Regions from separate parts of the Paenibacillus guangzhouensis genome, predicted to be linked through region 3. Evidence: predicted binding sites of a transcription regulator. Region 3 holds the regulator's gene; each other region holds the start of a gene.

Region 1 (10,286 bases), 1.7 Mb from region 3:
ACTGTTGCATGCAAGTTGGATTTCTACTACCGATTCGATATCCGAATGCTATGTATCGGCTTGCTGGCGTAGGAGCTTGGTTGGAATGGTCCCAATTACCTGAAACCGGATTTTTTCATATGGATAAACATGATGGATTTGCTCCTCAACGCGGGGATATCGTAATTTATGAAAAGCTGCTATCTGCAGATTCTCATGATCACATCGGTATTATCCTAGCATGCAACGACGATGAAATCGTAGTAGCCGAGGGGAATAAAGATAACCAGAATTATTCTAGCGTTTTGAGCAGGGATCGTTCGCATTGCATCTTGGGCTATATCCGTATAGACAATAGCTATCAATTTGATTACAACGATGACTATATTCCTATTCGTTAAGGGTGACGGTAAACAGAATAAGTAAAAAACATGCTGCCTATTCGGGCAGCATGTTCTGTTATCCGGTAAATTCTTGGACCCACGCATTGTTGTAAAAGCCGATACCGATTTTGGTGAAGCTGCTGCCCAAGATATTGGCTCTGTGGCCTTCACTGTTCATCCAATCGTTCATGACTTGGCTTGGTGTCGTCTGACCTTTGGCAATGTTCTCGCCAGCTGAATTAAAAGTGATGCCGAATTTCTTCATCATATCGAAGGGGGATCCATACGTTGGTGAATTGTGATCGAAATAGTTGTTCTGGATCATATCTTGCGCTTTCACGAGCGCCATTTTGGATAAATTCGCATCCATCGTTAGGGCATTTAATCCCGCGCTGGCGCGTTGTTCATTCACAAGCCGCAGAACCTCTTGATCGAACTGCTGAGAGTTGGATGGAGTCTGATTATTTGGACTTTTGCTAGGATTTTGCGTTGGATTCTGAACTGGCGTTGTTGGCGTCGTTGGTGCTGTTGGGTTCTGTACTGGAGTTTGTACCGGATTTGGCGTCACAGGATACCGATTGGCTGGATACTGTGACGGCGATTCCCCGACAACGATCCATTTCATCGGTGCTCCAGGCGACTGTTGAATTCTAACCGGTTTCCGCGCGCCAGGAGTAGCTGTGGATGAAGCCTGTGTCTTCAGCGTTTTCGGAATTTTCGTGTGGGAGTGCGTCTCAATACGTGTTCCCGGTGCTACTTGCTTCGTCGACATATTTCCGTTCGGGGAAGTACATCCTGCCGCCAGCAATAATGCGGTTAAGGCAATATATTTCTTCATGTGTCAACACCTCGATGCATTAGTATGGTGATGTTCATCATGAATTATATTTTCCCGATCAGGATGGAATTATCCTGAGTTCCTGCACTCACATCTCCATATCCAAATCCACATTCATGTATTCGCTCAAATAACGCTCAATCTCAGCCTTGATCAAGCTCCATAACATGGAGAACGTGTGATGGTATCCACGACATACATAGAGGACCTCGACGCCGGACTTCGTTCGTTTCTCTTCGTAGACCTTGAGGCCATGGGCGCGGAGCTGCTTCCGAATCCGTACGAGGTCTTCGTGCACTTGGCGTTGTACTTGCTGCAAATTGCGAACATAGATGGACGGCATCTTGAGCGGCGCCATTCCCAGGGTCTGCATATCTCGTTCCAATACATCGAGCACAATGGGGAGGAGAATATACTGCTTAACGAGTGTGAAATCAACCTCGGTCTGGAGGGGAACAGATTTCATCGCGAACACTTCCTATGCTTAGAATGTTAAAACCTATTTCGAACACCTGTTCTTATTATATTCATAATAGCGAACAAATATTCGTATGACAACAACAATTTTTGGCAGCGGCAGGAAGCGGTTGCTGGCTAGCTTGTCATTGGTTATCATAAGGTGAGGGATAATGAAAGTGGGAGAGAGCGGCATGATTGTACATAAAGGAGATATTTTGTTCCGACAAGGTGATTCGGGGGAACATTTGTATCATATTAAGAGCGGCATTTTCAAAGTGACGCGTATTCATCCAAATGGGAATCAGGTGCTGTTCAACATCCTGTATCCAGGTGAAATTGTTCCGCATCATTCATTGATTACACCAAAGGATTTTCACGGAACCGCAACAGCGATCGTAACCAGCGAGGTGGAATTGATTTCGGCAGAGGCGTGGTATAAGGAGCTGGAAGAGAATCCGGACAAAGCTCTATCCATTGCCAAAATGCTGCAGGAGAAGCTGCGATTCATGCAACAGCGTATTGATCATCTGACGATTGGTACGCCAGGAGAACGACTGAAGCTGTTGGAAGAATGGATGTCCAGCTATGCCAAGAACGAGACGCTAACGGATTTGTTAACGCAGGAGGAGATCGGACAACTGATTGGCGTACGCCGTGAGACGATCAACCGCTTACTGCGCAGTCAAGGATAACCAAGACGCCTACGAACATAGGATGAACAACATTCAAGAGGCCTTATTGTCATGAAGACAACAAGGCCTCTTTCTTATATCCATACAGATCTTTAGGCTTCCAAGCTGCCAGCAGGTCCGAAGAATTCATAATGAATGCGATCTGGACTCACGCCTAGCTGTTTCAATGCATGGTTAACAGCTTTCATGAATGGCGTCGGTCCGCAGAAGTAGAACTCGCCCGTATGGAGCGTCGCTGCTGGGAGGATCGATTGCAGCCATGCAGCATCGATCAGGCCTTCATGATCACAGCGGTCGCCCGCGATCGGTGAGGCGTAGCATACATAGGATGTCAACGGCGCAAGCTGTTCGGTTAGCGCCGTCACGTGGTCTCGCATCGCATGCAATTCGCTATTGATCGCAGCGTGAATATAGGTTACTGACCGGTCTGGCTGCTGCGCAGCGATCGTATTCAGCATACTCACCATCGGCGTGAGTCCAACGCCTCCGCTGATGAGCACGACAGGCGCATCGCTGCCATTCGCTGGGTCAATCGTGAAATCGCCAGCTGGCGCGCTAATGTCGAGTGCATCTCCCACATGGACTTGATCATGCAGATAGTTCGAGACGATGCCGGCAGGCTGCTGCGGTTCGGTTCCGGCTTCTCTTTTAACTGTGATACGGTAATAGCTTAGCCCAGGCGCATCCGATAAACTGTAGTGCCGCAGATGCGTGTTCGCACTGCCAGGTACGTTAGCACGAACGGTAATGTATTGTCCAGGCAAGAAGGAGGCGATCGCCTGACCATCGGCAGGTCTGAGATAGAATGACGTAATCACGCTGCTCTCCTGCTCTTTGCGCGTTACGATGAACTTGCGGAAGCCGTCCCAGCCGCCGAGCTGTCCCGCTGCTTGCGCGTACATCTCTGCTTCGACGCCGATGAATGCGTCGGCGATTACGCCGTATGCTTCAGCCCAAGCGCCGATAATCTCATCGGTTGCAGCGTCGCCGAGCACATCTTTGATCGCGATTAATAGATGTTCGCCGACAATCGGATAATGTTCCGGCTTGATACCGAGCGCGCGGTGCTTATGTCCGATTTGCTTAACGACGGGAATGATCTGCTCGAGCCGATCAATGTTCGCTGCAGCCGCATAGACCGCATTGGCGAGTGCACCGGATTGTTTGCCTTGACGTTGATTCGCATGATTGAAAATATTTAATAGTTCAGGATGATTCGTGAATAGCAGCTCGTAGAACCGTTTCGTAATGGCTGTCCCGTGAACCTCGAGGACAGGAACAGTAGATTTAATGATGGCAATTGTCGATGGATTTAACATGGTAACAACCTCTTTTCGTGATATATGTCACACGTATTGTTCTAAGTATAGTTGGCACCTATACTAGCAAATGTGATTTCGCGCACACGAAAAATAGAACGTCTTGTGAACAAACAAGCTTCAGAATTGTCTGACAATTTCGCCTTCCTGAAAAAATGGATCTGTGGTATAATGATGGCAGATGAGCTTTAAAATCTAAATCAGAAAGGATCAGGATACCATGTGTCCCCGAAGGACGAATTCCCAAAGGACAGTCTGGAAACGTTATGATCTCTCCTACACTTAGCGTCATAGTTGGAAGTTTACACGTCGACAAGTTCGAATGACCAACCAACTATGAAAGAAGCGTGTAACGTATGATGGTGCGAAGGACGAAGCCTCAGGCGAGCTCCCTCATCGTTGGTTGGAAAGCTAAACCCAAACCAATGATGTTAAGAGGGAACGACAATGAGGAGAAAAGAAGAACGGATTCAACAGTTGCAACAAGTCGCTATGATGTTAGTCGGTACGTTTTTAATGGCATTTTGTTATTATCACATTAATTTTCAGAACAATTTGGCGGAAGGCGGGTTCGTAGGTCTAGCGTTGCTGGGCAAGTACGCCTTTGACTGGTCGCCAGCCGTGACGATGCTGATGCTCGACATTCCAATTTTCATCGTCGCCATGTTCGTGAAAGGGCGCAAGTTCTTACTGAATACAGTGATTGCGGCAGTTTCCCTTTCCGTGTTTTACGACATTTTTGAGCAGTTCTCACCACTTGTAATTGACTTGAAGAATTATATGCTCGTCGCAGCGGTGCTTGCCGGGGTAATAACCGGATTCGGTGCCGGGATCGTTATTCGATTCGGCGGAGCAACAGGCGGGGATGATATTCTCGCGTTATTCTTAAGTAAATGGTCAGGTTTTACGGTCGGAACCATGTTCTTTATATTGGATGCTGTCGTGCTATTATTATCACTCGTATACTTACCAATTGCAGAGACGCTGTATACCATTTTGGCTGTGAGTATCGCAGGCAAGATGATTACATGGGTCGTCGGATTCGGATTCTCGAAGAATGCTGTATCCATTGCTGCAAGGAACTAACGTACATGACAACCACCCTGTATCTCTCTTCTGAAGAGGGATGCACAGGGTGGTTTTTTTGTATTTACTTTTTTATGTGTGGATGTTGTTAAGAATCCGGGTGCAGCAGCTTCTCGTTCACTTCGCGGATCGCTTGCTGTAACCCCATTTGATTATAGGTCTTGACATTCTCCCGCCAAAGTTGGATAGGATCGTCCTTGCTCAGCACGACTTCCGTCAGATCTTCCAGCGGATTAATCGCAGCACTGAGGTCGTCTTTGTGCGGCGTTGATAGCGAGATGATCGAATATTTGAATGGGGTGGCCCTTGCATTGTTCAGCAGCCAGCGCATCTCCTCGAGACAAGCGAGAATATTCCGCTCTCCATAATTGATTTTGTTCATTTCGTCGAGACGATAGGTTCGCTCCAGCCCCCATGAAGCAAGCGAATGCAAGGTATTGGTTGAAGGGTACAGCTTCTGAATGCTGATCGGTTGTCCTGACGCTTCACGGGGCCGCGTAATCACAATCTGATCGTCGTTCTCTACATAATCTTTTCCTTCAATCCCGTACTGCATTAATTTTCTTCCTTCGGGTGAGAGGAGATAATCATAGAGCTGCATGATGCGATCCATTTTCTCATCGCTGATAGCGGAGCTGAAGTAACTCTCGGTCGCGTAGGTAGGTGCAACATAGAAGTAGCGATTTCCATCATCCGCAGGCCACAAATGCAAGATTTTCACCGCATCATAGAAGTCCTGGTTCGGATTCGATTTGTTCCACAGTGCAACCAGCTTGCTCATGCTCTCTGGCGTTCCCTTATAGGCGAGTGCTCCTGCTTTTCCTTGCGTGAACTTGGCGATCGCGTCATCTTCCTTCATGAGGAAGAAGTTCGGATCTAGCCCGCCGCTCTCATATAATTGACGGAATTGCGATGCAACCTGCTCCATTTTCTGCGAGGCGTAATATGGAATCCACCGATTATCCTCCTGCACCCACTGATTTGCGGCGAATTGCGGGAAGGTCGGACTGAATACCCAAGAGAGATAGTTCATGCTTGCGGCCGTCAGCCCCACGGTATCATGCAGGCCGTTGCCATCCGGATCATCTTTGGTGAACGATTCGAGCAGTGTTGCGAACTCTTCGAAATTGCGCGGATCGATGCGATGCAGTTGATCCATCCAGTCTTTACGGACGAATACGACACGTTCCAGCATCCACAGATCATTGGTCGGATACGCGATGCGCGGCAGCATATATAATTTCTTATCACGGCGCAGCGCGAGCGTATCGGGAATTTGCGCAACTTTATAGACATTGGGATATTTCGATAGATCGCTCGGCAGCGGCCGAATGAGATTTTGTTTGATCCAGTCGGCATAGATGCCGGGTGAGTTAATGACGAGGGAATGGGCGAATAAATCGGGGAAATTGCCTGAAGCGGCCCATACTTTGAATTTCTCCTCGTAGTCAGTCTGGCTCACTTGAATTGGCTTAAAAGTAATATTGAAGTCGTGTTCGAGCTTCTGCAGCACGGCATCTTTCTTCTCGAAGTCTCTGCCGATGTCCCAGAAGGAGATGGAGATGGTGAGGTGGTTGCCGATCCCGGATGCGGGCTCAGCTGACGGCGCCACGGCGTCTTCTGTCTCCTCGCATCCCGTAACCGTCATGATGAATAGGGCAGTGAGCAGCAGTATGACGTAATTTTTGATACGGACCATTCCATCACCCCTTAAATTTACGCTATTAAAAAAATAGTAATGGAAAAGTTTGAAGGAGTAAATAGTTTCGCCCCAACATATGGCAATATTTATGATAAGATATCAATAATAGATGCTACCAGATGCATTTCGTGTAACGCTTAGGGGGACAAGCGGTGGTCTTTTATCGTAAACTATCGATTCGTTCGCAGCTGCTGTTCATCGCACTGCTCATTACAGCGGTGTTGTTGTTCATCATTATGACGACGTATGTTCAAATGTCCAGCATTATCAGTAGCAATAACGAACAGTATACGAAAGCGATGAGCGCGCAGATCAAAGAGACGGTGCATGCGAACCGGGATGTGATCGATCGGCTCATGACCAATATTGCGTATAACCAAGACGTGCAGAATTTTCTGATTGAAGAGAACAAGGTGCAAGTCTACGGCTATTCCAAGCGGATGAACAGTCTGCTTATTAATATGACGACGCTCAAGGAAGGCATTCTGGATATCGTGATTCATGGCGAGAATGGACGTTCGTATGATCTGTTCGGTGGGAAGCGGTGGACGGCGCCGTTTACGGATAGACTCTCTCCGAAGGACTCCATTCATTATTTTGGCTTGCAGCATTTTGAAGGGGCTTATCAAGTGGAGAACAGTCTGCTCGTCGGGATGAAGATCAAATCGTTTCAGTCAGGGGACAGGTTCACGTCGGTGATCGGGACGTTATTCTTCGTGATTGACCCCAAAGCGTTAATTGGTTCGTTCGGTTCGAATTCGAAGCAATACGCGATGCAGTCGTATTTGGTGGATCGGGACAATAAAATTTTCTCCAGCAATGATCCGAATGAGGTCGGCAGTGTGCTGAATGCGATGATTACGAGCGAGGTACGGCCTGGAAAATCGGGAAGTGTTGAATTGAATGGGACCAAATATATTGTACAGACAGAAGATTTGCCGGAAATCAACAGCGCGATCATCAGCATCATGCCCGAGGACGAGCTTCTGCGTGATATATCGACAATCCGAAGGCTGGAGCTGATTATTCTTATGATCGGGGCTGTGATGATGTTCATCTTGTTCAAGCTCGTCATCAGCAACATCTTGAACCCGCTGAAGAAGCTGATGGCCTTCATTAATAACATCAAACGAGGGGACCTCGATACGCTCAAAAATCGCATCCATTTGCAAGGCTATGCGGAAATTACGGTGATGTCGAACGGGCTGAACAATATGTTGGACGAAGTAGATACATTGACGCGGCAGCTCTTAGAGACGAATGCGATGCTCTATGAAGCGGAGCTGGAGAAGAGGAAGTCGGAGCTGTCGTTCTTGCGCAGTCAGATCAATCCGCATTTTCTATATAATACGCTCGAAATGGTCAAAGGGATGGCAGCGGTGAAAGGCGCGCATGAAATTCGAGAGATCGCCAAAGCTTTAGGTCAGATTTTCAGGTACAGCATCAAAGGAGGAGACACGGTGTCGCTCAAGACGGAGATGGGCATCGTCGAGTCGTACATTCAGATTCAGCAAATTCGATTCGGGGATCGATTCCAGGTCCATTATGCGATCGCAGAGGACACATGGATGTGCCAGATTCCGAAGATGATTCTTCAGCCGCTGGTGGAGAATGCCGTATTTCACGGACTGGAGCTGAAAGAGGATCAAGGAAATTTGACGGTTCGAAGTGTTCTGAACGAGCGGCAGGAACTCGTCATAACAGTGGAAGATGATGGTCTAGGAATTGCACCCGGCCGACTGCGCCAGGTTCAGTGTGCGCTGAATCAATACGAGAATACGGAGCGAGATCCAGAGGAACCGCAAATTTCCAGTATCGGACTTGCCAATGTGAATAATCGAATTAAGCTGACGTATGGCCATCCCTATGGACTGTCGATCGATAGCACTTATGGGGAAGGTACACAGATTCAATTACTGATGCCAACGAGGGGGAAGGAACATGGACAGATATAGCGTGTTCATCGTCGATGACGAGAGCTGGGTCGTAGAGAGTCTGAAGGTAAGCGTAGATTGGCAGCAGTACGGATTCGAGGTTGTAGGCGAGGCATACAACGGGCTGGAAGCACTACAATGCATGCGGGACTTGAAGCCAGACGTCGTCTTTACCGATATTCGTATGCCGGGGATGAATGGACTTGAATTGATTAAGAAGGGGTCCGAGCTCCCCGTCCTCCCGAAATTCGTCGTTGTGAGTGGTTATGCGGAATTTGCTTATGCGCAGCGGGCTTTGAATTATGGCGCGACAGCGTATTGCCTTAAGCCTTACGATGATGAGGAAATTGCGAACCTGCTCAAGAAACTAAGGAAGACGCTAAATATGGAGCGTGATCGTTCCGAGACGCTCATCCAGCTGCTGGCCGACAACAATGAAGACAGCTTGGAGAAAATCAAGCTAGCGCTCGAGAGCCGCGGACTGCACATGGATAGGGGACAGGCGGCGGGACTGATGGTGTGTACGTGCGAAGGCGATCCTTTCGTCCATCTGGATGTGATTCGGATTCGTATCGGCAAATCCAAAATGCTGTACATGATGGCTCATGACCAGCTGGAGGCTGTCCTGTCAGAGCTGGAGACGCAGCTGCCGGAGGGTGTTCGGGGGATTGGTGTTAGCGGTATTATTGATGACTACGCGATCCTTAGCAAGGAGCTGGAGCATGCGACACTGCTCTCGAATCAATATTTTATGACAGGGCATGCGGGGGTATATCGGTGGAATCCGGCCTCGCGAGGTGTGCTGAAGGAGACGTTCAAGAAGATTGGCGCGGCGATCGCGAATCAAGACTACACGGCGTTAGGACAGCTCTCGGACGAGGTCAGTGGGTTACTGCAGCAAGAAGGGTATACGATCAAAGATGCGCTTCGCTTATACAATGTCACGCTATCGTTCCTCTATATTTTAGATGAGGATCAGCAGGAGCAGATGGTCATGGGCTATGAGCAGCTTATGGATACATTCGAGAATGTATCGGAAATGAATGTATATTTAAGATCGTTATCGATGAAATTGAGCCGTAGAAAGCCTGAATATGAGACAAAAGAGACGACGAACGAGACATTCATGTCGATCCTGCAATATGTCCATGAGAATTATCGGAGCACGATTACGATTCAGAGCCTCACGCAAAAATACTACATCAACCCGAACTATTTAAGCCAGCTGTTCAAAAAAGAAGTCGGCGAGACGTTCACCTCTTATATGACAAGGCTCCGAATCAATAATGCATGCAATCTATTGGAGCAGACAAATTTGAGAGTGACGGAGATTGCCGAAAAAGTAGGGTACCAGGACTATTTTTATTTTACGCGGATGTTCAAAAAAATTACGGGTCACACCCCAACGCAATTTAGGGAGCATATGGCAAAGTAAAAATAAGCTAATTTAGCTTAACGATTACTTAAGTATGCACAAATCTTAGAGTTACTATGGATAAAAATTAGATGTTGATGCAGGGAGAGTTGTTTTCCCTGTTTTTTTGTGGCTTCCTATGTATAAAAACAACGAGAATAAGTGAATACAACAACAGCTCAAATTGTTCTATAGTAAATACAAACAAATTGTAAGCGATTACAAATTGTTAAGCTTTTGTAAAGCCAACATCAAAACGAGGGGGAAATGAATTGTACAAATTAAAAGCATGGACCATGATACTCATTTTGACGATGATCATCTCGATTGTCGGGTGCTCAAGCAATAACGGTGCGACGGAGAAACCTGCCGACGGGGCGAAACAGACAGAAGCTGCAGCAGGTACGACAGAACCGGCGACTACGACAACCGAGCCAGCGAAAGAAGAGCCGAAGGAAGAAGAGAGCATGGATTTCGGCG
Region 2 (10,286 bases), 2.0 Mb from region 3:
TACTTTGCTTCACGTCGCCGACCATGAACCGGTTACCCGCTCCTGGCCTGGATATTAAGGATACGATTGCTTCCTGTACCATATTCGTATCTTGGTATTCGTCGAGCAGCACTTCAGCGAACTGTGTCTGGTACTCCAGCGCAGCGCCCGAAGGATACGTCTCTTCGAGCGTAGAAGCTGGATGCCTTAGAATTTGCAAGCAATAATGCTCCAAATCCGAGAAGTCAACGAGTCCTTTCGCCCGTTTGGCCTGCTCGTACTTCTCGCCGAAGCTTAAGACGAACTCAGCCAACGTACGCATGAGCGGTGCAAGTGTCTGCATCTCTCCTAAGAAGAGTTCAGGAGGCCTGCGGAATAATTCTTCCTGCATTGCTGTTAACAGCTTCTTCACTTGATCTCGCAGCCCTTTGACCTGATCCTGCAATTCCTTGTTGTATTGCTCTCCGCGGCAAGCCTTCAATTTCCCGAATGCCATCGACGCAAAATGCTCATAGAGCATCTCCCATGGCGCTTCCTCTGCCGCATCACGAAGCGATAGTACCATACTCATGTCTTCCATCAACGTATCCCGATAAGGCACCGGCCCGCCAGGCTGCTCGATCAACATCATGGCTTGCCGAAGAACACCAACGATCCCGTTCAACTGCAGCCGCACATCCGCAACCACGCTCTGCGCCCAAGCACTCTGTCCGAGCATCGATACATCCTCAACAGCGAACGCATCTGCCATCGTGTAGAGCCACTCACGAGGCCACGGATGACTTCGAGAGAAATCATAGAGCGACTGGACAAGTCGTACCATCGCCTCATCGCTGCGTTCACCGCTGAACCAATCCACAAGCTTACGGAAATCGCTATCCTCGGCATCTTCCGCATAATGCGCTTCGAATAGATCCTCGAGCACTTCCTGACGAATGAAGTCAGCCTCCGTCTCATTGGCAATCCGAAAAGCCGGATCGAGTGGAATCAACTGAAAATACCGCTGAATCACTTCCAAGCAAAAGGAGTGCAATGTCGTAATCGATGCCCGGTTCATCAGGGCAAGCTGGCGCCGCAAGTGCTCGGAGTCCGGATTTTTATCCAGTTCTTTCTCGAGCGCTTCCCGAATCCGTTCACGCATTTCCGCCGCCGCAGCCTTCGTAAAGGTTGCGACAAGCAGTTGATCGACATTCAGCGGCTCTTCCTCAGAAGCAATCTTTCGTATGATCCGTTCAACCAGTACCGCGGTTTTTCCTGAACCCGCTGCAGCAGCAACAAGAATATTCTCCCCGCCCCGCACGATCGCGCTCCATTGATCATCAGTCCACTGACTGCCTTCCGGCTTCGGCACAACATTATTGTTCATCGTCATCGCTTGCCCCTCCCTTCTGCTCTAATAAATTCCACACGTCATCTTTCTTCGGCTTCGCAAGCTTCTTGAAGTGATTCCCTTCGACTAACTCATCGAATTGGCAGACCGGCTTATAGGAGCAATGATCGCAAGCCGTCGTCTGCGCAATTTTGTAAGGTTCTATCGCTACTTCACCATTCGTAATATCTGTACCGATACGGCGGATCGTAGATCTCACCGCCGTCCGCAGCGTGTCCCACTGATCCATCGACGCGACTGAAGCATTGCTGTAGAAGCCTCCGTCTGCCTTCACAGCAACGGGCAGCACCTGCGAATAGCCTTTGTCGAGCGATGCATCCATTAAGGACACAGCCTCCCGATCTGCCAGCACGAGCCCCTTCATCTTGAATCGTTTGAGCGTCTGTTCATGCGCTTGTTCGCGCGACAGCCCGTTCGAGGCTTGCAGTAACGGGTTGTGTACATGGAAGTACAACGTCCCTGCCGGCAATGCTTTCTCGCCTAGCCACACTTCCGCATTTGTGAGGAGCACGTCGAGGTACGTCAGCATTTGAAGGGATAGACCATAATACACCTCATGCAGCTTGAGATCCGTTTGACTCGACTTATAATCGATGACGCGCAGCATGACGCCTTTGTCGCCTTCCGCCTTATCCACGCGGTCAATCCGTCCGACGATCTCCATCGTACAGCCGTTATCCAGCGTAAATTGCAGTGAAGGGAGCGGCTTATCCGGTCCAAAATCAAGCTCCAGACCAATCGGCTCGAACGACCCTCGTCGAGCATGCTCCCCTAAGATCGCTGCGGCACGCCCCACGATTTCTTTTAATTTGCGTGCGATATATCCAAACCGTTTGGAGCTGAGCAATATTTCCCCTTGCAGGCGCGGCGTCAGCGCATCCACAATCTTCTCTGCTTCAAATCGGCATTCTTCCGGCGTTAAATCGCCCCAATGGCGATTCTCTTCTTTGAACTGTACGGCCATCTGGCTGAGCGCCGCATGAAACAACTGCCCGATGTCCGGCGCTTCTAGTCGGAATAACTGCCGTTCCTTCAGTTTGAGCCCATGCGATGCAAAATGAGCGAAAGGACAAGAGACATACTTCTCCATCCGCGATACACTCGATTTCAAATGCGCGCCATACAATTTTCTACTGGTCTCGGCTCCCAGCGAAGCGACGTCATTGCGATAGAATAACGACTGCAGCAGCATCTGAAGCTTCGGCTGCCACGCTTCTTGATTCGCGAACCAATCGAATACTTGCCACCAGAACTCCGCAATATCAAGTCCGCGTCGCCATTGGCGAAGTTGTACGATCAGGTACGACAATGTCCGTTCCGGATGAGCAATGTAACGGAGCTGCTCTTCCGTAGACTGAAGCGGATGCGGTTCACCTGTGAGCAGCCGTTCCTGAATTCCTGGGAAAATCGTCCGTAAATGACGCATCAACTCGGATGGAAGCAGCGTTCTGCCTTCCTCATCGGCAAGCGGATAACTCACCCATAAATGCTCGCTAGGCGTCGTCAAGGCTTGATAAATAATAAAACGCTCATCCAGCAATTTGCGACGAATGCCGGGCGCAAGTCGCAGCCCGATCTCTTCCAGTCGCTCCCTCTCCTGCTCAGTCAAGACACCATCTTCGATCGCCCTTGCCGGTATGACGCCGTCATTTACACCCAGCATGAAGCAGTGTTTGATCTGACCTGAACGTGTACGATCCATGCTGCCTATGAGGACTTGATCCAGCGCAGCCGGGACGAGGGCGAGCTTCATGCTCTCAAGGCCTGTCTCCACCACGCCGGCGAACAGCTCGATGCTTAGTTCTTCGTCACCCATCATCTCAACGATTTGATCGAGCATATCGATCACATTGCCCCATAATTGCCGATGTTCCTTGGCCCGCTGCGGCTGCCCTGCGAGCACCTGCTCATGGCTCATGCGATCAAGCCGATTAGCCGCCTCAACACGAACGAGCAGACTATACACCGCTTCACACATACCGCGTACGTTACGCGCATTTTTGAGTGCCTTCTCAAAAGCATGCAGCGGCTGCACAATTCGTTCACGGCATTGTTCAAGCTCATCGTTCGAATCCATCTCGAGTTCTAATTCCGTTGCGCTCGCATCCTCATTTGGATCCAGCGAGACTGCATGCATCTTCCGCCAAGGCCGGCCATCGGTCCACCGCGAGCCTTGAATTCCCGTTGCAAGGACATAATTTTCTAGTTTATCCATCTCATGTCGGCCAACGCTTCCATCTGCCGGCAAGAGAAAATCCGTTTTGATCGCGCGAAACACAGCGTCATAACGCCAATGATTCGACACGATTTCAAGGGAGGACCGAATGAATTCAACTAACGGATGATGCAGTACTTTTCTCTTCTGATCAAGGAAGTAAGGAATATCATGGTCCGTAAAAATGGTCGTAACCAGCTCTTCATAATCCGCAATATTACGTACCATAATCGCCATCTCACGCCAACGGACGCCGCGTTCTCTAGATAGTCTCAGCATCTCGCGAACGACACCCTCAACCTCTGCCCGGCGATTCACAGCGCCATACAGGGTAACCCCGCATGCAGGGTTATCCGGCTGCACGATCGTTGTATCAACCATGCGCATGGGAGTACGGCGATCATACGCCCGTTCGAGATGGGATAGCATCGGACTGTGAAGGTAGCGCGGAAGAGGCGAATCCTCGAGCACAATCGAAGGTTCCACGGGAACAGACAGCTGCTCGGCTAGCGCACGAATCTGCATATAGGTCGTCGCAGCAGGATGGAACAGCTCGAGTTCATGAGGCGGCACTCCATCGTCATAGGGCTTATCCACACAGCAAGTGATCGTTACACGTGCCGCATACTTTACGATTTGTTCCAAGACCTGGTATTCTTGCGGCGTAAACCCATGGAATCCGTCAATCCAAATCTCCGTATTCGCGATGGACGCGATCTGCGGCAACCCCTCAGCGAGGAGAGCAAGATAATGCTCCGAATCGACATAACGATTCGCAAGCGATTGCTCGAACTCCCGATAGATCAGCGTAATATCATGAAGCTTGTCCTGCACAATTGTCTGACTGCTCATATGCTGTGCAGCGAATGCTTCATGCTCTTCGAGCTGCGTGACATCAAGGCAATACCGCTTGAATTCGTTGTAGAGTTCATTCAGTTTATCGACAAAACCGAGCTGATCCGCCGATTTCCCGAACAGACGAAGCTCCTTCTGATGACGGTGGATAATAGTATAGAGCAGCATTTTCTTGCCTTCATCATTAATCGGAAGCAAGGCTGTACCGCCAATTTCTTGCATGACCCGAAAGGCAAGCCGCCTGAAGCTAAGGACTTGACCTCGAATCATTCCCTGCACATCCGGCGAGTTCACGATAGCATGCTCGACTTGAAATGTCCCCTGTTCTGGCACCAAGATCATGAGTGGCGCGCCGTCCGGCTGCTGCCGCAGCTTCTCCTTGACCTCGTTCAGGATATAGTGCGTCTTGCCGCTGCCCGAGCGGCCGATTACGAATTGAATTGACATGCAGCTCCCCCTTAGTTACAAACGTCCGTTCTGCTTTATCTATCTATATTAACATATTTGGACGATTTGTTGTGCTGTGGAAGAAGATGTCGAATGAAGTGGAAAATCGAGGGTTAACACGTAGGAGCAAAACCTTGTTCGCTAACGAATATCTGATCTTCATCAAAATGAGGTTTAAGCGTTGCGATCACGCGGAGATAAGCCTCAGGATCATACCATCCGGCTTGATCTTCCGTATATAGCTTGGAAATACCTAGCGCCTTGGTACGTTTCCCTTGATTGCCATCACCCATAAAATAATCGTCTACACAGACACGGCGAGATGCCTGTGACAACCATGCCCCAAATGCTTCCGAGCTTGGTAAGACGGGGGCCACCGTTGCTTGTGTTGGCAATCCTGCTTCGGTCAACTGACGTAATGCGTTGTAACGCGCCATAATCGGCGGTGCCGATGGCGTGAACTGCTTCCGCACAGCCTCCAAGTCCGTCTCGATCGTCATGCTGATCCGAATGCGATCCTGTAGCTGTTCGAATAAGTCCATATCCCGCGTTACAAGCGGACTGCGTGTCTGAACGAATAGAAAATCCGGTTTCTCTACCGCCATGACTTCAAGCAGTGAGCGTGTGATGCGCGCTTCATATTCAACTGGTTGATACGGATCTGTGCTCGATGACATAAAAATCGTCACCGGCCCTTTCTTCTTAGCACGGATCAATTCTTTGCGAAGAAGCTCGGCTGCCCCCTGCTTCATATCAACCCAGGTACCCCAAGGCTGACTACGAAATATAGACACGGGCAGCTTTCGCACATAACAAAAAGAGCAAGCGAAAGCGCAGCCCGTGTAAGGGTTCAAAGAGTGTGAATATCCTTTCAGGAACCCGCCCGTCGCCGTGAGTATGCTTTTCGGCTGTGTGGCTTTTAACTCTGGCTGCACTTCGTCTTCCCCTCCCAATGGTTGATCTATTACTTGCTGCGTACTTCGAACACGGCGAACTTCAAATAATGCCCTTCCGAAACACCGAGAATCTGCGGATGATCTTTACCTGCGGCACGCCATTCCACCAGTCGTAGAATTTTGCCTGCGTCCTTCGCCGCTTCTTGTATCGTCTCCAGGAACAAATCCGGTCGCATATGGTACGAACAACTTGCCGTGACGAGATATCCGCCTTCATTTACTAATTTCATGCCGTGCAAATTAATATCCTTGTATCCGCGGCATGCGCCTGCGACTGCGCTGCGCGTCTTCGCAAAGGCCGGCGGGTCCAGAATGACAACGTCCCATGTGCGGCCCGTCTGTGCATTCAGCTTCACCGAAGTATCCACCTTCACATCCTGCTGCGCTCTGGCTGAACGTTCTTCGGCGCCTTTGACCTGCGAACGCAAGTAATCAAACGCATCGGCAACGACGAATTCGACGCGATCCGTAAAGCCGTTCAGCTCCACATTTTTTTTCGCACTTTCAATGGCGTGCTCCGAAATATCCAGACAAGTCACTTTCTTGGCACCGTATTTGCACGCATTTAGCGTAAAGCTGCCGGTATGCGAGAAACATTCCAGCACCGACGCGCCGTCCCAATATGGGAAGGTAACGACTTTGCCGTTAGCATTCACGGGTTTGCGTTCCATCACGCCGTCCACGTCAACCTCTTGCATGTGTATACCGCTGCGGCGGCCCCAGCCTCTCATCAGCGGCTCAATCGAAGCGCGGTTCTCGCGTTGATCGAAGAAATAACCCGTCTTCTGCCCATGGACAATATCCACTTCGACGATCAGATCATTCTCACGGACCTGCACATGTCTTGGACATTCGCCGTACAACAGCCCCGTCGTCTGTTCTAGTCCTTCCAATTCACGGATAGGCACATCGCTGCGCTCATAGATGCCTTGCGGATGCATCACTTCGACCAAGGCGGAGACAATTGCTTCGCGATGCACATCCATCCCAAGCGTCAGAATCTGCACGACAAGTACATCTGCGAACCGATCCACGATCAAGCCGGGTAGGAAATCTGCTTCGCCATAGACAAGACGATAGGCATTTGCTTCCCCAAGAAACCGTTCCCGGTGCGTTAGACATTGGGTAAATTGTTTCACGAAAAACGCGTGATCCATCGTCGTAAGCGGCTGATAGGATACGACGCGCACAGTAATCGTCGATGCGGGGTTAAAGTAGCCTACCGCGAGGAACTTGCCCTTCTCGCTGATGATTTGCACGAGATCGCCCGGCTTTGCTTCACCTTCGACTCGATCGATTTCGTTATTATAAATCCAAGGATGGCCTTGCTCCACCCTTTTCTTGCGATTTTTCTGTAATATGACTGCTGCCATTCGTTTGTTCTCCTCTCCCAGACAAAAATGCTTGTCATGGTCGTCCTATTCTATTCATACCTTTTTAGAAGACCTATATATAGAGTGCGTTATGCCTATCTTCTCTAAAGGAGTCTTTTTATGTTCACATCGATTATTATTCCACTTTGTTACGGATTCGCCATGTTCCTCTTCGGCATGAAGTTGATGGAGCTGGCACTGCACATCTGGGCTGGCCCATACCTTACCAAAGCCATCGCCGTCTCGACCAAAACGCCGCTACGCGGCTTACTATTCAGTACCGGAATAACCGCACTCCTGCAGAGCAGCACGGCAATCACGGTCATCACCATCGGGCTCGTCAACGCGGGACTCTTACCGTTCGCCAGCTCGCTAGGCATTATACTCGGCAGCAATATCGGCACCTGTCTAACGACAGAGCTCATTGGTCTTAACCTCAATCAATATGCACTGCCCCTGCTGCTCGTATCCTTAGGCATTTGGGCCTTAGCGGTAACCCTGGGAGAATATAAATGGAGGACACTGCATTCAATTGCGTCCTGGATTCGGACCTCGCAATATTTGTCCCTTGCCGTCGTTGGATTCTCTCTCATCCTCATCGGTATCGAAAAAATGAAATCCATCGCTCCAGCCTTACAAGCTCGAGGCCTCTTCAACTGGTTTCTGGAACAGTCGGCACAAAGTCTACTCTGGGGGCTTGCAGCAGGCGCCTGTATCACAGCCTTAATTCATAGCAGCGCAGCGATGATCGGGCTGACGATGGGTTTAGCTTCTATGAACGCGATTCCTGTGGAACTCGGGATCGCTATCGTCATCGGCTCGAATATCGGGACTTGCGTCACGGCTCTGATCGCATCGCTAGGAGGAAGCCGCTCGGGCCGTCAAGTCGCATGGACACATGTTGTATTAAACGTCGGTGGTGCGATCCTCTTCTATCCTTTTCTTGAACAACTTCACACCGTCTCCAGCTGGATGACACCTGATCCGGCCGCTCAAGTTGCGCACGCCCAGACTATTTTCAATGTCGTAAGCTCCCTCGTTGCCCTGCCGCTATGTTACCTGCCCGTCTGGCAACGCATGCGTTCAGAGATCTAACGCACGCATGAATCTAGTACGTGCCGCCTTCTGCCGGCTTGTTCCCTGTCACGATCTGAATACCTGCACTCGCGCCAATCCGCGTTGCTCCAGCTTCGATCATCCGCAACGCGGTTTCTTGATCTCGAACGCCGCCAGATGCCTTCACACCAATATGCGGCGATACATGCGCACGCATTAACCGAATATCCTCAACCGTTGCTCCGCCTTTACCAAAACCAGTCGAAGTCTTCACATAATGCGCCCCCGCCTGCTCAGCGCATCTGCAAGCCGAAATCTTCTCATCGTCCGTAAGCATGCCTGTCTCGAAGATGACTTTCACAATTGCCTTGCCCTGTACCATCCGAACGACTTGGGCAATGTCCTCTTGCACCGCCTCAAGCTTACCTGCTCGAAGCAATCCAACCTGTAGGACCATGTCAATCTCCGCCGCACCGTCTTCCACCGCTTTCGCTGCTTCAAATGCCTTCACGATACTTGAATTCGCGCCAAGCGGGAAACCGACAACCGCAGCGATACGGACATTCGTGCCCTCTAGCAGCTCGCGGCATTTCGCAACCCATACACCATTCACGCATACGCTGTAAAATTGATATTGTTTGGCTTCCTCGCAAAGCTTCACGATGTCCGTCTCATTGGCATCCGGTTTTAATAAGGTATGATCTACATATTGAGCTAGCTGTACAGCATTGATCATGCGAAATCCACCTCTACCTGCAACCATTCCAACGCTTTTTGTAAAATGCGATCGTTATTATCGTATCCTTGCTGTTTCTGTTGTAACCACGCCTCTTGCGGAGAGAACCAAGATACGCCGTCGATCTCTTCGACCTGCGCTTGCAGATCTCCCTCTAACGCTTCCACGACATAATAATGAACGATTTTCTCCGTCTCCCCGTGGACAGGATGGGTATAGACATAAGAAATTTGATCGATCGGTGCCACGATACGACCGATCATGCCCGTCTCTTCTTGAATCTCACGAAGAGCTGTCTCTTCGATCGTCTCGCCGGGCTCCATCTTGCCTTTCGCAAGCGAAATTTTACCGAACCGATCTCGAATTAATTGAATTTCCAATCCTGCTGGGCTTTTGCGGTAGACGACACCGCCTGCGCTGATCTCTTGCATGGCATAACTTCCTCTCTGGTTTCTTTATCTAAAATAAACTGTTGCCTCCCCCTAAATCCCCCTCCAGAGGAGAGGGACCCCAGAGGGTACCCCTCTGGACTCCCGAAAGGGGCGAAGGAGGTACTGCTATATGTATCTAGATGAGTCTGTAGATTGAGCGCTATCGACTCATGTGGTTTGACCCTAGTGTCAAACCGCATGAGTCACGCTGTACTGTACAAGGACCTATCTACGGGTCAGACTAAGATATTTCCTAGGCAATAAAGCACATTAACTATTTTACCCTGAAATAAGCACGCACGCCATAAAGCGTGTTTAGCCGAGGTTCCCGGAGGGAATCTCGGCTAAACGATAGCGATCCTTGCACATATTGACTCACAACCACGTCCCTAAATCCCACACTCAATTTCAGGAGTCCAGAGGGCAAGCCCTCTGGGGTCCTCCTAAGAGCTTTCTGAAAGAAAGCTGGCATCGTAAGCATAAGGGGGATTTAGGGGGTGGATATTATTTATCCCACTTGCTGCTCCTCGATCACACGTACGAGCGCACCCATGCACTCGTTCACGCCCGCTTCGGTCACTTTTACTCGGCAGAGTTTACCGATCAAGGACTCGTCACCCTCGAAGATGACTTGCAGGTAATTATCAGAGTAACCCATAACTTTTCCTGTACCTGGCGCGCCTTTATAATCACGCTCAGGAATAATGTCAAGCACTTGGCCGACGAATTGCTCGGCGTAAGCAAACTGCATTTTCTCAGACAAGTCGATCAGTTCATGCACGCGTGCGTGCTTCACTTCCTCATCCACTTGATCCTCCATCCGCGCTGCAGGCGTACCTGTACGCTTC
Region 3 (10,286 bases):
TGGATGTAAAAGTTGATGGCAAGGTAGTAGTGAGTATGGAACAAGTTTCGATGTTGGTTCCCTTATCTTTCGAATGATAGTTCTGGAAAGATTCAACGAGGAACTTTCAAGAAACAACAATAACCCCAGTGAATTAACTGGGGCGTGTAGTCACATTAGTACGCAATTTTTTCGCGTAAAGTCGTGGTAGCGGAATCTACTAAAGATCAGATTTAGAAATAAAGCCGGAATCCTTAAGTGGAGTGACATTGAGAGTCGAGTCATCATTCACTGTTAAATGAATGATGTTATCGCCTAATTTAAGCAGCCCCTCATTAGAAAGGGAGATCTTAAAATCAGGGTATTTTTTCCCTAAGATCTCAACAAGATCCCGTCCATTTATTGACTCTATTGTATTCACAGTTGGCTGGACCTTTTTTTGAGCAATAGTGATCGTGCCTTTATTAAAATCAACATTTGCTCCCAATAGACCAGCTACATCACGTACTGGTAAATATGTAGTGCCATTAACGAGCAAAGGTGAATTTTTAAGCTTTTGCTCTTTTCCATTCACAACGATTTTTAACTTTGCAATGGAAGCTTGGAATACTTCCGGTGCAGCTGCTGCAATTGTAACAGTACCGAGCATCATGCCGATGAAAAGAGTTGCGGTTGTTTTAATAAATTGCTTATTCAAGGTATCCCCCCCTATTCATTAGACCTTATTATAAGTGAAAAAGTGGCATGATTTTACATTAAAATGTGAGGAATTGATTAATTTGTCACATAAGCCAATGCAACTGTGGTGAACGGTCCTCAGATAGAACTTATAAGTGCATTACAAAACCCTCAGCCCAGTCGATATAGAAAGCAGTCAGGCTACTTAGACCATGGTATCTATCATTCGCTTCAATTCTATTGATGCATATTAATAGAGTAGGAAGAGAGGTGAAGACAATTGAGTCTATTTATTGCTTTAGATGATGGACATGGAATGCAACCGCCAGGTAAGCGGACGCCTTTGTTCAAGGATGGGACGCGGTCAAAAGAAACCGGTGAGCCATTTATGCACGAGAACGAATTCAACCGTGCGGTTGTTGCTCTTTTGGACGAGCACCTACAACGATGTGGTTTTCGTACATTGCTCGTGGCGCCAGGAGATAGCGATGTTCCCCTGAAGACCCGGACGGACACAGCGAATCAATCCGGTGTAGACCTCTATGTATCCGTTCATGCGAACGCAGCAGGAGAGACATGGGGGAGTGTGAATGGGATTGAGTCATTCTACTATCCCGGACGTGTGACCAGCATGAAAGCTGCGGAAGCGATTCATGCAAGGTTGGTCCAAGGCACGAAGCTCCGCGACAGAGGCGTCAAACCGGCGAATCTCCATGTGCTAAGGGAATCTACAATGCCGGCAGTCCTCGTGGAGTGCGGCTTTATGGATAACATGGAAGAAGCCAAGCTTTTGCTGTCGGACGCATATCGAGACCTATGTGCTGAAGAAATTGCAAGAGGTGTCTGCCAGTATTTTGGGATCGCGTATGTTGAAACGGAGGCGAATGTCATGTTAGCGAAGGAAGATGCCAATAAATTAATCGATCTGTATCTAAAACCAGCTTGGGAAATAGCGCAGCAAAAAGGGGACGAGGCAGGAAAGAAAGAAGCGAATCGATTAGCGAATGAACTGCGAAAAGCTTCGGGGCAGGCTCCACAATGATTCGAAAAAACAAGCTGAGATCTGTGTGATACAGATACCAGCTTGTTTTTTGGTTGTCGTTAAACATGTCCTAGTTCAACGAATGTTATAGGAATTAGCGCATCGCTCTTTAAACAACACGGCTAATATGTAGGGCGGATTAGTGCATGTTACGGAAAAGACCAATAACTTTGCCTAGAATAGTCACATGATTCAATCGGATAGGTTCCATCGTTGCATTCTCAGGTTGCAGTCGAATGTGATCCTTTTCCTTATAGAAAGTCTTAACCGTTGCTTCATCGTCTTCCGTCATCGCGACGACGATATCGCCGTTATTCGCTGTCTGTTGTTGGCGTACAATAACGAAGTCTCCATTATGAATGCCTGCTTCGATCATACTCTCACCCATAACAGAAAGCATAAATACATTCTGGTCATGTACGAATTGCTCCGGCAGCGGGAAGTAATCCTCGATGTTCTCCGTTGCTGTAATCGGTGCACCTGCGGTAACTTTCCCCACGATTGGTACCTTCGCAATCATCTGCGTATAGAGATGCGTATGTTCGGATTCTTCTTGGCTCAGAAGCTCGATTGCCCGCGGCTTGGTAGGGTCGCGGCGAATTAAGCCTTTCTTCTCTAGTCGATCCAAATGGCCGTGCACAGTGGAGCTGGAAGCTAGACCGACAGCTTCTCCAATCTCACGAACAGAAGGAGGGTAACCTTTAGATCGTACTTCATTCCTTATAAATTCTAAAATAGCTTGTTGTCTATTGGATATTTTAGACATGAGGTTCAACTCCATTAGTAGACTTTTACAAAATTATAGCATAGAACTACCGTTCGTACAAACATTAGTTCTAAAATATACGAACAAGGGGAACGAATGTTCTAAAAAGTTATTGACACAAACGAATGTTCGTGTTAAATTATGGACATAGAAAACAGAACAAACGTTTGGGGTGCTGAAAATGCTAAAGTATAGCTCATATCAAAGTGTTTATAATAACCAGTCCAAAGTCGTGAATAGAGGCTCTTTCCTTAAGAAGAAGGTCGTTCAGGTCGTGTTATTTTTAGTTCTTGTATGCAGCTTGACGAGTATGGGGTTATTGAATGCTTTTGCTGCGGATACACGTGATGGGGAACGGAATGCGAACATACCGCTTCAGATTGTTGTTTCTCCGGGGGATACGTTGTGGGCGATCGCGAAGGAACATAAGCCAGACGGAATGGATGTTCGTAATTATATTGAAGAGATCAAAGAATTAAATGGTAAACGTAACAGTTCTATTCAATCTGGTGAAGTGATTAAGTTACCAGTTCTTAAAGGATAAATTGTATGCAAGTGTAAGGCATAGGCACATGCTGGGAGCGGACGGGTTACCCTTGACAACCTCTATTGTAAATGTCAAAGTAATAAGGACAGAATAGGGGGGATAGGGATGGATTTCGAAAAAATTGTTGAGCGAATTAATGAATTGGCTCGTAAACATAAATCGGTAGGATTGACACCGGAAGAGACGGTTGAACGGGACGCGCTTCGTCGACAATATATTGATGGGTTCAAACGTTCCTTGAAGCAACAGCTCGATAATATTGAGATTGTTGATGAGGATGATAATAATCCAACAATTAAACATTAGATGAAGCAAGTTTTCCTTCGGGAAAACTTCCAAGGAGGAAGGATTTGGATGGCCCGCTCATGGGAAAGAATGGTGCGTAAGAACACGAAGAATGTAAATAAGGTTCGTAAGAAGCAAGGGCAACAAATGATAGGATCGAGTAGAGAAGCGAAATCAGATGTGGATCGGTATGTTGGTCGAAATCTGATTCTGCCAATTACATTAGTTGCATTCGGTTTATTGTATGCAATTCTATATTCTGCAGTAGATCAAAAAACCTCGCCAGCCTTATTTTGGGGGACCGTAGGTTTATACATATTCCTGGGAGTTGTGATCTTCCTTCGTAGACCCTATATTAGCGTAGGTAAATCTTCTATCGGGACACGTCGTTTCAATCGAGACGTACGGCTGGATGCAAGTCAAATCAAAGAGATTACTGTACAAAAAGGTTATGTCGTTATTAGTCCAAAGGCTAAAGGCTCCAACTGGGTGTTCTCCAGATTAATGAACCGTTATGAGACCGCAGTGATCGGTGAGCGATTGAAAGAGTTTGCACGCGTTAATCATGTTCCTTTTGAAGAACGTTAAGGATAGAGCACTGTAAAGGTATGGGGGAGAAGAGAGATGACGATTAAGGCCGTATTATTCGATCTGGACGATACTTTATTATGGGATGATCGCAGTGTGAAGGAATCGTTTGAAGCGACATGTGTTGCAGCTGCGCAAGCGTATCCTCACATTCAACCTACTGCGTTGGAAGAAGCGGTGAGACGAGAGGCTAGAGCCCTCTATGAAACGTACCCAACGTTCCCCTTCACGCAGATGATCGGGATTAATCCTTTTGAAGGATTGTGGGCGAATTTCACACATGGGGAACAACAAGAATTTCGTCAATTACAGGCATTAGCGCCAGGTTATCGTACGGAAGCATGGACAAAAGGTCTACAAGCGTTAGGTGTCGAAGATGCAGCGCTCGGCGAGCGTCTAGGTTTATTATTCGCGACTGAACGCCGGGCTCGTCCTTATGTCTATGAGGAGACGTTCCAAATTCTCGACGAGTTGAGAGGGAATGTGAAGCTTCTATTATTAACGAATGGATCACCTGACCTGCAGCAGGAGAAGTTGAACGGAGTTCCTAACATTATTCCTTATTTTGATCATATTGTGATTTCAGGGGCATTCGGCGAAGGTAAACCAGCTTCTTCTATCTTTAGACATGCGATGGCTGCGCTTGACATTGAACCTCATGAAGGTCTTATGGTGGGTGACAAGCTTACGACGGATATCAAGGGTGCGCTAGGCGTAGGTATGCATGCTGTTTGGGTGAATCGACATGGTGTCCAACGTTCGGATGAAATTGTTCCAGATTATGAAATCACACATCTCTCGGAACTACACAATATTATTAATCAACATGCTTAAGTAAGAAGTAGCCCTTGTTGCCGAAATCGGAACAAGGGCTTTTTTTTGTGCTCGGCTATGACATTTGATACAAAATCGTCACAAAGAATTGACAAAGATAGCCCGAATGAGTCATTCTTCTCATGTACAATCAAATTATAATGAAAAAGGAAATTTGTTCCGCGATACATAGAGGAGAGGTTAAAATGAAAAAATTAATGTTCTTGATGCTTGGGGTTATGCTGTTATTAACTGCCTGTGGTGGAGCGAAGCAGACAAGCTCGATGAAAGTTGGCGATTTCGCTTATACGGATCAAGCGGGTCAAGCGTTCGGTCTTGCTGATTTGAAAGGTAAAGTATGGCTCGCTGATTTCGTATTTACGAATTGCACATCCGTTTGCCAACCGATGACGTTCAACTTAACGGATCTTCAGAAGAGATTGAAAGCTGAGAACTTAGACGTTACATTCGTATCTTTTAGTGTTGATCCTGACCGAGATAAGCCGGAGGTTATGAAAGCGTTCGCTGACAAATTCGGCGTTGACTTTGCGAGCTGGCATTTCTTGACCAATTACAAGCTAGAAGATATTCAGGCTTTCGCAAAATCATCCTTTAAGACGATTGTAGAGAAGGAACCTAGTTCGGATCAGATGATTCATGGCACATCGTTCTATTTGGTAAGTAAAGAAGGATATATCATGAAGAAGTATGATGGCGTAGAAGATGTTCCATACGATCAAATCATTAAGGATGTTAAAGACTTAATCTAACGAACAAGTAAGCAGATTAGAAAGGAATGCAAATCATGCAAAGAAAAAAGATGAGTATGCTTGCGATTGCTTGTATCCTCTTGATCGCTTTATTAGCAGGTTGTTCAGGATCGAATGAGGGTATGAATCATGACGGCATGAACATGGATATGGACATGAGCGAAGATGCCATGAATCCGATCAAAGTAGAAATTATTCTGCCAGCGCAGATTACCGCCAATAAAGATGTTGTGCTTCAAGCGAAAGTAACGCAAACGGACAAACCTGTCGATGATGCGAAGGAAGTCATGTTTGAGCTATGGCGTGGAGAAGAACAAGAACATGAGAAAATTGAAGCGAAACTTACCAGTAATGGCGTATATCAAATTGAAAAGCAGTTCGCAGAATCCGGGGAATATACGATGATCGCGCATGTTACAGCCCGTGAAATGCATTCCATGCCTAAGAAAACTTTCGAAGTTGCAAAATAAACAAGAAGAGCCCGCTTCCGTCTGAAGAAGACGAAGCGGGCTTTGAATATTTAGCGCAGAAATGAATTCATTAGGCCTTTTGGAACGCAGGGTCATCGTAAGAAGTAGCAATCCAGCCATCTTTCTCAATAAAGAGGCGAACAGCAACGATTTGACGGTTATCCATGAGCGTAAAGAAATGCGGCGTGTGCTCAGGAACGGAGATGACATCACCAGCTTCTAACTCGACGTTGAAATAACCTACGTCGTCTTTTCCCTTGATGATGAAGATCCCCTTTCCCGCCGTGATAGCGCGGATCTCATCTTCCGTATGCGTGTGGACGTCTTCGAATTTTGTGAGTAGTTCTTCAAGATTCGGAGTTGCATCGGATAGCGTAATGATATCCCAGATCTGATAGCCACGACGTGCAGCAAGGTCACGAATCTCTACATCATAGGTCGCGAGAACTTCGGCTTTCTCCTCATCGGAGAGAACGAACCGTTCACGAAGGTTTTCTGGCAGCTTCGTTGGATCCCAATGCTCATATAATACTTCTTGGTTCGCTAGAAATGCACGAACGTCTTCTTCACCTGAAATACGCTCTTTTGTATTACGAATGTAAATTTCAGCCAAAATTAATCCCTTCTTTCCTATAAATTAACTTGATTTTGATTGTATTATAGTGGATTTTGAGCTGGCTGTCGACTTTTAATGCATTGACACTTTTCTAAACATTGGTATTCTGTTAAACTAATTCTTAACGTTTTTGCAGAAGGAAGGGGATTGGGCATGAATAAGCTGAGCATACAAGAACAAATGAAACATAAAATCCTTATCCTTGACGGCGCAATGGGAACGATGATTCAGCGTGAAGACTTAACGGCGGATGATTTTGGGAGCGAAGAACTTGATGGCTGTAATGAGATTCTTGTTCTAACGCGACCGGATGTGATCCAGAAGATTCATGAAGAATATCTTGAAGCTGGCGCGGATATTTTGGAGACGAATACATTTGGTGCCACGAGCGTGGTACTTGCAGAATATGATTTGCAAGATCGAGCAAGAGAGTTGAACTTGGCAGCAGCCAAGCTCGCAGTAGATGCAGCGAATAAATATTCAACACCGGAGTGGCCGCGTTATGTTGCGGGTGCGTTAGGACCGACGACGAAGACATTGTCCGTAACCGGTGGAGTCACGTTTGATGAACTTGTCGATTCTTATTATGAACAGACCGTTGCACTTATTGAAGCCGGTGTTGATACGATATTGCTCGAGACATCGCAGGATACATTGAATGTGAAGGCCGGAAGTATCGGCATACGACGCGCATTTGAGACAACGGGAAAGACGCTTCCGCTGATGATCTCAGGTACGATTGAACCGATGGGTACGACACTTGCTGGTCAGAACATCGAATCTTTGTATATTTCATTGGAGCATTTGAAGCCAATCTCCGTGGGGTTAAACTGTGCGACAGGCCCAGAGTTTATGCGTGATCATATTCGTTCTTTATCTGAAATTGCCGATACGGCAATTAGTTGTTACCCTAATGCGGGGTTACCAGATGAGAATGGTCACTATCATGAATCCCCGGATTCGTTAGCGAAGAAAATGGCAGGGTTCGCGGAGCAAGGCTGGCTGAATATTGCAGGCGGATGCTGCGGAACAACGCCAGATCATATTCGTGCATTAGCGGATACAATGAGTCAGTTCCAACCGCGTAGTGCTTTTGGAACACACCCTCCAGCCGTATCAGGTATTGAGACGGTATATATTGAATCGGAGAACCGGCCTTACATGGTGGGTGAACGGACGAATGTATTGGGTTCACGTAAATTCAAACGCCTTATCGCAGAAGGGAAGTACGAGGAAGCGTCCGAAATCGCACGAGCGCAAGTGAAGAGCGGTGCACACGTCATTGACGTCTGTGTACAAGATCCGGATCGTGAAGAAGCCGAGGATATGAAGAAATTCTTGGAGCTAGTCGTGAAGAAGGTCAAAGTACCTCTCGTTATTGATACCACTGATGCGAAGGTTATTGATTTGGCGCTGAAGTACTCACAAGGGAAAGCGATTATTAACTCCATTAACTTAGAGGATGGGGAAGAGAAATTCGAACATGTTGTCCCATTAATTCATAAGTACGGCGCTGCTGCAGTTGTCGGAACAATTGACGAACGTGGACAAGCAATTACGCGAGTAGATAAGCTAGAAGTTGCGAAGCGCTCGCGTGAACTATTAGTGAACAAATATGGCATGCAGCCTGAAGATATTATTTTCGACCCGCTCGTCTTCCCGGTTGGGACAGGGGATGAACAGTATATTGGTTCTGCCAAAGAGACAATCGAAGGGATTCGCCTCATTAAAGAAGCGATGCCAGAATGTCAGACCATCCTTGGCATTAGTAACATTTCGTTCGGTCTGCCGGAAGCTGGTCGTGAAGTGCTGAACTCCGTCTTCTTGTATGAATGTACGAAGGCAGGACTTGACTACGCGATCGTTAATACCGAGAAGTTAGAGCGTTACGCCTCGATCCCTGAGCATGAGCGTCGCCTATCCGAAGAGTTGCTCTACGATACGAATGATGCGACACTTTCTGCTTTTGTAGCGGCTTTCCGGGATATGAAGGTCGTGAAGAAAGAGAAGGCTTCGAACTTGACGTTAGAAGAGCGTTTAGGATCTTACGTTGTTGAAGGAACCAAGGAAGGCCTTATTCCAGATTTGGACGAGGCGCTTAAGAAGTACACAGCACTTGAAGTGATTAATGGACCGCTGATGGAAGGGATGTCTGAAGTTGGTCGATTATTCAATAATAATGAGCTGATTGTAGCTGAGGTACTGCAGAGTGCAGAGGTTATGAAGGCATCCGTTGCTCATCTAGAGCAATTCATGGAAAAAAATGAATCATCGGTTAAAGGTAAAATCATGCTCGCGACGGTAAAAGGCGACGTGCACGATATCGGCAAAAACTTGGTTGAGATCATTTTATCGAATAACGGGTATGAGATCGTGAATCTAGGCATTAAAGTTCCGCCTGAGCAGATCATCGAAGCTTATCGCAAAGAGAAGCCAGATGCGATCGGACTATCGGGACTACTCGTGAAATCGGCGCAGCAGATGGTGTTGACCGCACAAGATTTACGCAATGCGAATATTGATGTTCCGATTATGGTTGGTGGTGCAGCGTTGACACGGAAATTCACCAAAACACGTATTTTACCCGAATATAACGGGCTCGTTCTCTATGCGAAGGATGCGATGGACGGCTTAGATCTTGCGAACAAAATTATGGATCCGACGCACCGTCAGCTCATGATAGCAGAGACTGCAGCGATCAAGGAAAGTGTAGGCGAAGAAGAGGAGAAGAAGCCGCTGCCGAAGCTCACGAGAGCCGTGCGTTCGAACATTTCGCAAGATGCACCGGTATTCATTCCGCCAGATCTCGATCGTCATATTCTACGCGACTATCCATTAGGGCATATTATTCCTTATGTAAATATGCAAATGCTGCTGGGGCATCATCTTGGATTACGCGGTTCGGTAGAACAAATGCTGGCAGAGAAAAATCCTAAGGCGGTTGAGTTAAAAGCAACCGTCGATGAAATATTACAGAACGCCATCACGGATGGAACGATTAGAGCGCAAGGCATGTATCGATTCTTCCCGGCGCAATCATCTGGCGATAGTATTATTATCTATGATCCGCAGGACACGACGAAGGTCCTTCATACCTTCACCTTCCCGCGTCAGCAAGTGGAACCGTTCCTATGCTTAGCCGATTACCTTAAATCCGTTGATAGTGGTATCATGGATTATGTTGGATTCTTGGTGGTAACTGCAGGCAATGGCGTGCGTGAGCTCGCGACGAAATATAAGGAAGTAGGGGACTACCTGAAATCCCATGCGATTCAAGCGACAGCGTTAGAAGTCGCCGAAGGTCTAGCTGAGCGGGTTCACCACATGATGCGCGATATTTGGGGCTATCCGGATCCGCAAGAGATGACAATGAAACAACGTCATGGTGCGAGATATCAAGGCATTCGGGTATCCTTCGGGTATCCTGCGTGTCCGGATCTGGAAGATCAAGGACCATTGTTCGAGTTGATGAAGCCTGAGGACATTGGTATTCAATTGACAGAGGGATTCATGATGGAACCGGAAGCTTCGGTATCCGCGATGGTATTTGCCCATCCGCAAGCGCAATATTTTAACGTAGAGAAAGTATAATATAAGATAAAGACACAAGAGCCTCCGATTTCGTTGGAGGCTCTTGGTGCAGAATGGAGGGATGGCTATGGAACTCTATTTCTTAGGGACAGGTGCAGGGATGCCGACGACAGAGCGAAATGTGACGTCCATTGCGCTGCG

What was found. The regulator LexA, encoded in region 3, represses DNA repair genes until DNA is damaged. The targets are predictions, from matches to a motif close to CGAACATATGTTCG.
Region 1: GCU39_RS04320 (YhjD family protein) is a predicted target of LexA. The motif match lies at 1,737-1,750, and genes of this name have one in related genera.
Region 2: addB (helicase-exonuclease AddAB subunit AddB) is a predicted target of LexA. The motif match lies at 4,905-4,918, and genes of this name have one in related genera.

What each region holds. Positions count from the first base shown of each region.
Region 1 is NZ_CP045293.1:999,676-1,009,961, forward strand. Features, by position in the region: gene GCU39_RS04310 (CHAP domain-containing protein) at 1-380, shown strand, start outside; gene GCU39_RS04315 (CAP domain-containing protein) at 439-1,200, opposite strand; gene GCU39_RS04320 (YhjD family protein) at 1,289-1,666, opposite strand; gene GCU39_RS04325 (Crp/Fnr family transcriptional regulator) at 1,851-2,351, shown strand; gene hmpA (NO-inducible flavohemoprotein) at 2,444-3,670, opposite strand; gene GCU39_RS04335 (YitT family protein) at 4,118-4,756, shown strand; gene GCU39_RS04340 (extracellular solute-binding protein) at 4,845-6,455, opposite strand; gene GCU39_RS04345 (sensor histidine kinase) at 6,611-8,413, shown strand; gene GCU39_RS04350 (response regulator transcription factor) at 8,400-9,827, shown strand; gene GCU39_RS04355 (ABC transporter substrate-binding protein) at 10,079-10,286, shown strand, end outside.
Region 2 is NZ_CP045293.1:707,988-718,273, reverse strand. Features, by position in the region: gene addA (helicase-exonuclease AddAB subunit AddA) at 1-1,351, opposite strand, end outside; gene addB (helicase-exonuclease AddAB subunit AddB) at 1,335-4,886, opposite strand; gene GCU39_RS02940 (SPL family radical SAM protein) at 5,000-5,821, opposite strand; gene GCU39_RS02935 (class I SAM-dependent rRNA methyltransferase) at 5,851-7,215, opposite strand; gene GCU39_RS02930 (Na/Pi cotransporter family protein) at 7,336-8,310, shown strand; gene deoC (deoxyribose-phosphate aldolase) at 8,324-9,007, opposite strand; gene GCU39_RS02920 (NUDIX hydrolase) at 9,004-9,438, opposite strand; gene mtaB (tRNA (N(6)-L-threonylcarbamoyladenosine(37)-C(2))-methylthiotransferase MtaB) at 9,947-10,286, opposite strand, start outside.
Region 3 is NZ_CP045293.1:2,708,658-2,718,943, reverse strand. Features, by position in the region: gene GCU39_RS12130 (stalk domain-containing protein) at 200-676, opposite strand; gene GCU39_RS12125 (N-acetylmuramoyl-L-alanine amidase family protein) at 938-1,699, shown strand; gene lexA (transcriptional repressor LexA) at 1,839-2,465, opposite strand; gene GCU39_RS12115 (LysM peptidoglycan-binding domain-containing protein) at 2,740-3,009, shown strand; gene GCU39_RS12110 (DUF896 domain-containing protein) at 3,118-3,318, shown strand; gene GCU39_RS12105 (hypothetical protein) at 3,367-3,885, shown strand; gene GCU39_RS12100 (HAD family hydrolase) at 3,922-4,719, shown strand; gene GCU39_RS12095 (SCO family protein) at 4,905-5,468, shown strand; gene GCU39_RS12090 (FixH family protein) at 5,504-5,938, shown strand; gene GCU39_RS12085 (1,2-dihydroxy-3-keto-5-methylthiopentene dioxygenase) at 6,009-6,551, opposite strand; gene metH (methionine synthase) at 6,708-10,145, shown strand; gene rnz (ribonuclease Z) at 10,213-10,286, shown strand, end outside.